Rhodopseudomonas palustris HaA2: one gene and its partner. The protein of the gene in region 2 interacts with the protein of the main gene of each other region in a pairwise test. Links are inferred from orthologs where the notes say so. Each region holds a gene or a part of one and is shown on either strand. Other genes may lie near its edges.

What was found. The genes of interacting proteins can lie anywhere in the genome.
Region 1: the proteins of RPB_RS12505 (region 2) and RPB_RS01400 interact in binary tests that used the Escherichia coli proteins (3 or more experiments, as listed by UniProt). The link is inferred for Rhodopseudomonas palustris HaA2 from one-to-one orthologs.

Annotation. Positions count from the first base shown.
Region 1 is NC_007778.1:312,299-315,796, forward strand. It holds RPB_RS01400 (2-oxoglutarate dehydrogenase E1 component), read right to left. Parts: upstream 3,159-3,498; coding sequence 201-3,158; downstream 1-200. Other genes in the region: odhB (2-oxoglutarate dehydrogenase complex dihydrolipoyllysine-residue succinyltransferase), read right to left, coding at 1-100; sucD (succinate--CoA ligase subunit alpha), read right to left, coding at 3,287-3,498. UniProt on the Escherichia coli protein: E1 component of the 2-oxoglutarate dehydrogenase (OGDH) complex which catalyzes the decarboxylation of 2-oxoglutarate, the first step in the conversion of 2-oxoglutarate to succinyl-CoA and CO(2).
Region 2 is NC_007778.1:2,841,487-2,844,704, forward strand. Bases 151-3,112 are described here. They hold RPB_RS12505 (ABC-F family ATP-binding cassette domain-containing protein), read right to left. Parts: upstream 2,590-3,112; coding sequence 712-2,589; downstream 151-711. Other genes in these bases: RPB_RS12500 (hypothetical protein), read left to right, coding at 151-675; ndk (nucleoside-diphosphate kinase), read left to right, coding at 2,766-3,112. Outside these bases: RPB_RS12495 (DNA polymerase III subunit chi), read left to right, coding at 1-19; more of RPB_RS12500, read left to right, coding at 139-150; more of ndk, read left to right, coding at 3,113-3,188. UniProt on the Escherichia coli protein: Genetic data indicate it may be involved in ribosome assembly or function.

The sequences.
Region 1 (3,498 bases), 2.5 Mb from region 2 along the record:
GCTCGTCGACCGCGACGGCGTCACCCTGCTTCTTGAACCAGCGGCCGATGGTCGCCTCGGTCACGGATTCGCCGAGCGTCGGAACGCGAATTTCAGTCATCGTTTTTGTCCTCTTGCGGCGTCACCGCTGCTGCGGCGGCTCGCCCCTGATCCAAATGTCTCGAACGACACCGGCCGCCGGCGCGCGGCGGCCCGTGGCGTCAACGCATCGCCTCGTCGAGGAAGGCCTTGAGCTGGGCCAGATGCTTCGACATCAGGCCCGAGGCGGTGGCCGCCGAGGCGGGGCGGCCGACATAGCGCGGACGACGATGGGTCGCGCCGGCCTGATTCTGGACCCACTCCAGATAAGGCTCGATGAAGTGCCAGGCGCCCATGTTGCGCGGCTCTTCCTGGCACCACACCAGTTCGGCCTCCTTGAAGCGCGACATCTCCTGCACCAGCGTCTTCAGCGGCACCGGATAGAGTTGCTCGACGCGCAACAGATAGATGTCGTCGATGCCGCGCTTCTCGCGCTCCTCGTAGAGGTCGTAATAGACCTTGCCGGAGCAGATCACGACGCGGCGGATCTTTGCGTCCGGCACCAGCTTGATCTTCTCGTCCGGCAGCACTTGGGCGTCATCGGCCAGCACGCGATGGAAGCTGGTGTCGGGCCCGAATTCGTCGAGCCTGGACACCGCCCGCTTGTGGCGCAGCAGCGACTTCGGCGTCATCAGGATCAGCGGCTTGCGGATCTCGCGACGGAGCTGGCGGCGCAGCACGTGGAAGAAGTTCGCCGGCGTGGTGGCATGCACCACCTGCATGTTGTCCTCGGCGCACATCTGCAGGAAGCGCTCGAGCCTGGCGGAAGAATGCTCCGGTCCCTGGCCCTCGTAGCCGTGCGGCAGCATGCAGACCAGGCCGGACATCCGCAGCCATTTGCGTTCGCCCGACGAAATGAACTGGTCGAACAGCACCTGGGCGCCGTTCGCGAAGTCGCCGAACTGCGCTTCCCAGATCGTCAGCGCGTTCGGCTCGGCCAGCGTGTAGCCGTATTCGAAGCCGAGCACGGCCTCTTCCGACAGCATCGAGTTCACCACCTCATAATGCCCCTGATCGGGCGAGAGATGATTGAACGGGGTGTAGCGGGTCTCGTCTTCCTGATCGAACAGCACCGAATGGCGCTGCGAGAAGGTGCCGCGTTCGGAATCCTGGCCGGACAAGCGGACCCGATGGCCTTCCTGCAGCAGGGTGCAGAACGCCAAGGCCTCGCCGGTGGCCCAGTCGATGCCGACGCCGCTGTCGATCGCCTTGGCGCGGTTCTCGAGGAAACGCCCGACCGTGCGATGCACCCGGAAGCCTTCCGGCACCTTGGTGATCTTGCGGCCGATCTCCTTCAGGTTGGCGAGATCGACGCCGGTGATGCCGCGGCGCGGATCCTCTTCCTGATCGGCGGATTTGAAGCCGGCCCATTTGCCGTCGAGCCAGTCGGCCTTGTTCGGCCGATAGCTGGAGCCGGCCTCGAGTTCGGCGTCGAGCCGGGCGCGCCAGTCGGCCTTGGCCTTCTCGACTTCACCTTCGGTGATCACGCCGTCGGCGATCAGCCGCTTCGAATACAGTTCCAGCGCCGACGGATGGCCCGCGATCTTGCGATACATCATCGGCTGGGTGAAGGCCGGCTCGTCGCCCTCGTTGTGACCGTGGCGACGGTAACAAAACATGTCGATCACGACCGGCTTGTGGAACTTCTGCCGGTACTCGACCGCGATCTTGGCCGCGAACACCACCGCTTCCGGATCGTCGCCGTTCACATGGAAGATCGGGGCGTCGATCATCTTGGCGACGTCCGACGGATACGGCGACGATCGCGAGTAGCGCGGATAGGTGGTGAAGCCGATCTGGTTGTTGACGATGAAGTGGATCGAACCGCCGGTGCGGTAGCCCTTCAGGTCGGACAGGCCGAAGCATTCCGCCACCACGCCCTGTCCGGCGAACGCGGCGTCGCCGTGCATCAGCAGCGGCAGCACCGAGACGCGCTCTTCCGGCAGATCGCCGTGCTGGTCCTGCTTGGCGCGGACCTTGCCGAGCACCACCGGATCGACGATCTCGAGGTGAGACGGGTTGGCGGTCAGCGACAGATGCACCTTGTTGTGGTCGAACTCGCGATCCGACGAGGCACCGAGGTGATATTTGACGTCGCCCGAGCCTTCGACCTCGTCCGGATTGGCCGAGCCACCCTTGAATTCATGGAACAGCGCGCGGTGCGGCTTGCCCATCACCTGGGTCAGCACATTGAGCCGGCCGCGATGCGGCATGCCTAGCACGATCTCGCGCACGCCGAGATTGCCGCCGCGCTTGATGATCTGCTCCAGCGCCGGGATCAGCGACTCGCCGCCGTCGAGGCCGAACCGCTTGGTGCCGGTGAATTTCAGATCGCAGAACTTCTCGAAGCCTTCGGCCTCGACCAGCTTCATCAGGATCGCGCGACGCCCTTCGCGGGTGAAGCTGATCTCCTTGTCGGGACCTTCGATCCGCTCCTGCAACCAGGCCTTCTGGGCACCGTTCGAGATATGCAGAAACTCGATGCCCATGGTCTGGCAGTAGGTGCGCTCGCAGATCGCGACGATCTCGCGCAACGAGCCGTATTCGAGGCCGAGCACGTGATCGAGGAAGATCTTGCGGTCGAGATCGGCCTCGGTGAAGCCGTAGGAGCGGATGTCGAGTTCCTCGTGATCCTTGGCCGGCTCCAGGCCGAGCGGATCGAGCTTGGCGTGGAAGTGGCCACGCATGCGATAGGCGCGGATCAGCATCAGCGCGCGGACGGAATCGCGGGTGGCCTGGTTGACGTCGGAGGTCGACAGCTCGACGCCCTTGGTCTGGGCCTTGGACTGAATCTTCTGGCCGACGGTCTTTTCGACCTGGGCCCAGTTGCCGTCCAGCGCCGAGGTGAGGTCGTCGCGCGGCGTCAGCGGCCAGTGGGCCTGCTCCCAGGACGGGCCCTCGGCGTTCTTCTGGATGTCTCCGGGATTGTCCTTCAGACTTTTGAAGAATGCCTGCCAGTCGGCATCGACGGAGTTCGGGTCGTTTTCGTAGCGGGAATAGAGATCGTCGATATAGGTGGCATTGGCGCCCTGCAGAAACGAAGAGAGGGCGAAAGCGGCATTCGCGTCCTGGCGAGACATGATTGCGTCCTGATGATGATCATCGCGTTGAACACGCGATAAGCTGATCCGGTTACCGGATCAGCAACATAGTGCACCTTTTATCGGATTCTAGGGAAATGTAAGCTCGTAATGAAACAAGGTTTGAATTAGGACTTCAATTTTTCGGCAAGCGTTTTGCCGAGACGCGCCGGCGACGGCGAAACCGTGATGCCAGCGGCTTCCATCGCGGCGGTTTTCGACGCCGCGTCGCCTTTGCCCCCCGAAATGATCGCACCGGCATGCCCCATACGCCGACCCGGAGGGGCGGTGACGCCGGCGATGAATCCGACCATCGGCTTCTTGCGGCCACGCTTGGCCT
Region 2 (3,218 bases):
ATGGCAAAAGCGGGAATAGCTGGGCGACGCCGTTAAGGTTATTCTGGTATCCTTGCAACTGCGCGGAGCCGGTCACGGTCGTGCCGTAAATCGATGTTTGGACAGATGCTTACGCTGCGGGATGGGACCCAATCGATCGTGCAACACAAGCTTCCTTACAGGCCAGTCCTGCTCACCCTGGTGCTGGCGACCCCGCTGCTCGCCGGCTGTGCTGGCGGCTCGGACCTGCTGTCACGCGATGCCGACTGGTTTGCGCGGCCGGGCCGGGTTTTCATCAAGAACATCTCGATCGAGACGCCGCCGCTGACACCCGACAAAGCGGTGACGGCGGAAGACCTGATCTCCGCCGACGGCATGTGTCCGGGCATGGCCCAGCCCGGCGCGGCCGACGCCAACGCCAACGCGCAGGGGGGCGACCCTGCCGCTTCGACGATGGCGCGTGGCGGCACGGTGGCGCTCGGCCACACCGAATGCGACGTCGCCCGCGGCGCCGGTGCGCCTGACGGCGTCAACCTCTCGACCAACGAGCGTGGCCAGCGCGTCGCACTGCTGACCTATTCGCGTGGTCCGCGCGCCGGAATCTATACCTTCACTGCAGGGCGGCTGACGTCGATCGAACGCGCACCGGAGCCGGCGCCGCAACCGCGAGCCGCGAAGAAGCGCAGTAGGTCGTAGCGGCGACGCTACCGCCACGGCCGTAAGCTTCGCGTCTCAGCCTTGCGCCTTGTCGTAGGCCGAGCTCGCGTCCAGCCATTGTTCCTCGGCCTTCTGCAGCGCAGCTTCGGCTTTCGCGCGCGCGCCGGAGAGCTGTGCGGCCTGTTTCGGATCGCGCGTGAACAGGTCCGGCAATGCAAGCGCTGCATCGATCTTGGCGATGATCGCGGTGATCCGCTCGATCTCGACTTCTGCGTCGGCGATCTGCTGCTTCAGCGGTACGCGCTTCTCCGACTTCTGACGTGGTTGCTTGGCGCCGGTTCCGTCCGCGGCTCGCTCCCTGGGCTCGCGCGAACCGCTGCGGGCGCCGCGTGACGACAACACGGCGCGGCGGTAGTCGTCGAGATCGCCGTCATAGGGCTTCACCTTGTGATCGGCGACCACCCACAATTGATCGGCGCAGGCGTCGATCAGGTAGCGATCGTGCGACACCATGATGACCGCGCCCGGAAAGTCGTTGATCGCCTCCGCCAGCGCCGCGCGGCTGTCGATGTCGAGATGGTTGGTCGGCTCGTCGAGAATGATCATGTTCGGGCCGTAGAAGGTCGCGAGGCCCAACAGCAACCGCGCTTTTTCGCCGCCCGACAGACTCTTCACCAGGGTGTCGGCGGCCTTGCCGGAAAACCCGATCTGGCCGGCGCGGGCGCGGATCTTGCTCTCGGGCGCGTCCGGCATTAGCTTGCGGATGTGGTCGTAGGGCGAGCCATCCTCGTTGAGCTCGTCGAGCTGGTGCTGGGCGAAGTAAGCGACCGACAGCTTGTCGGCTCGCGTCACCGTCCCTGAGAACGGCGTCAGCCGATCGGCCAGCAGCTTCACCAGCGTCGACTTGCCGTTGCCGTTGGCGCCGAGCAAAGCAATGCGGTCTTCGGTGTCGACGCGCAGCGTGACATGACGCAGCACCGGGTGTTTGGGGTCGTAGCCGATCGAGACGTTGTCGGCGGCGATGATCGGCGGCGACAGCGTCTTCTCCGGCGCGGGAAAGACGATGTCGGGCACGTCGTCGCTCACCAGCCGCGTCACCGGCTTCATCTTCTCCAGCATCTTGACGCGCGACTGCGCCTGACGCGCTTTCGAGGCCTTGGCCTTGAAGCGGTCGACGAATTCCTGCAGGTGCTTGCGCCGGGCTTCTTCCCGCTTGGCGTTCTTGGCGTCGAGCGCCTCCTTGTTGGCACGGAATTCCGCATAGGCCGAGTAGGTGCCGCGGAAATGCACCAGCCGGCCGCGATCGAGATGCAAGATCTCGTTCACCGAGGTGTCGAGCAAATCGCGGTCGTGGCTGATCACGATCACCGTGCGCGGATAGTTGGCGAGGTGATCCTCGAGCCACAGCGTGCCTTCGAGATCGAGATAGTTGGTCGGCTCGTCGAGCAGCAGCAGATCGGGCGCTGCGAACAGCGTCGCCGCAAGCGCCACCCGCATCCGCCAGCCGCCGGAGAATTCCGAACAGGAGCGCGCCTGGTCCGCCGCGGAAAAGCCGAGGCCGCTGAGAATGGCGGCGGCGCGCGCCGGGGCCGAATGCGCGTCGATGTCGACCAGCCGGGTCTGGATGTCGGCGATGCGATGCGGATCGTGCGCGGTCTCCGCCTCCGCGAGCAGGGCGTCGCGCTCCAAATCCGCCTTGAGCACCACTTCGAGCAGGGTCTCGGGCCCGTTGGGCGCTTCCTGCGCGAGGCTGCCGACGCGCCAGCGCGGCGGCATGGTGATGCGCCCGGTCTCGGTCGCGAGCTCGCCGCGGATGGCGTGAAACAGCGTCGACTTGCCGGCGCCGTTGCGGCCGATGAAGCCGACCCGGGCACCCGGCGCGATCTGCACCGTGCTCTGGTCGATCAGCAGCCGTCCCGCGATCCGGACCGATATGTCGGACAAAGTGAGCATGGCGCGTTTTGACCGGGACGGGCCTCAAAGGCAACCGGGATCAGGGCGATTGTGATCGGCCGCACGCGCGACAGGTGGGGAGGGCGGCGTTCGTCTGGTGGCGCGGCTTGCCGTGCCGCGGCGGCGCCGATATAAGCGCGCAACTCTCCCGCCCCAAGCGTTTCAAGGACATTTCCATGGCTGTTCAACGAACTTTCTCGATCCTCAAGCCCGATGCGACCGAGCGCAACATCACCGGCGCGATCAATGCCCTGATCGAGAAGGCCGGCCTGCGCATCGTGGCGCAGAAGCGGATTCACATGACCCGCGGCCAGGCCGAGACCTTCTATGCGGTCCACAAGGAACGCCCGTTCTTCGGCGAACTGGTCGACTTCATGACCTCGGGCCCGGTCGTCGTGCAGGTGCTCGAAGGCGAGGGGGCGATTGCGAAGTATCGCGACGTGATGGGCGCGACCGATCCGTCGAAGGCCGCGGACGGCACCATCCGCAAGCTGCATGCCAAATCGATCGGCGAAAACTCGGTGCACGGTTCGGATGCGCCGGAGACCGCTGCCATCGAGATCGCGCAGTTCTTCGCCGGCAACGAAATCGTCGGCTGAGCCCCGCACCACACCACGTCCGCGGACCGC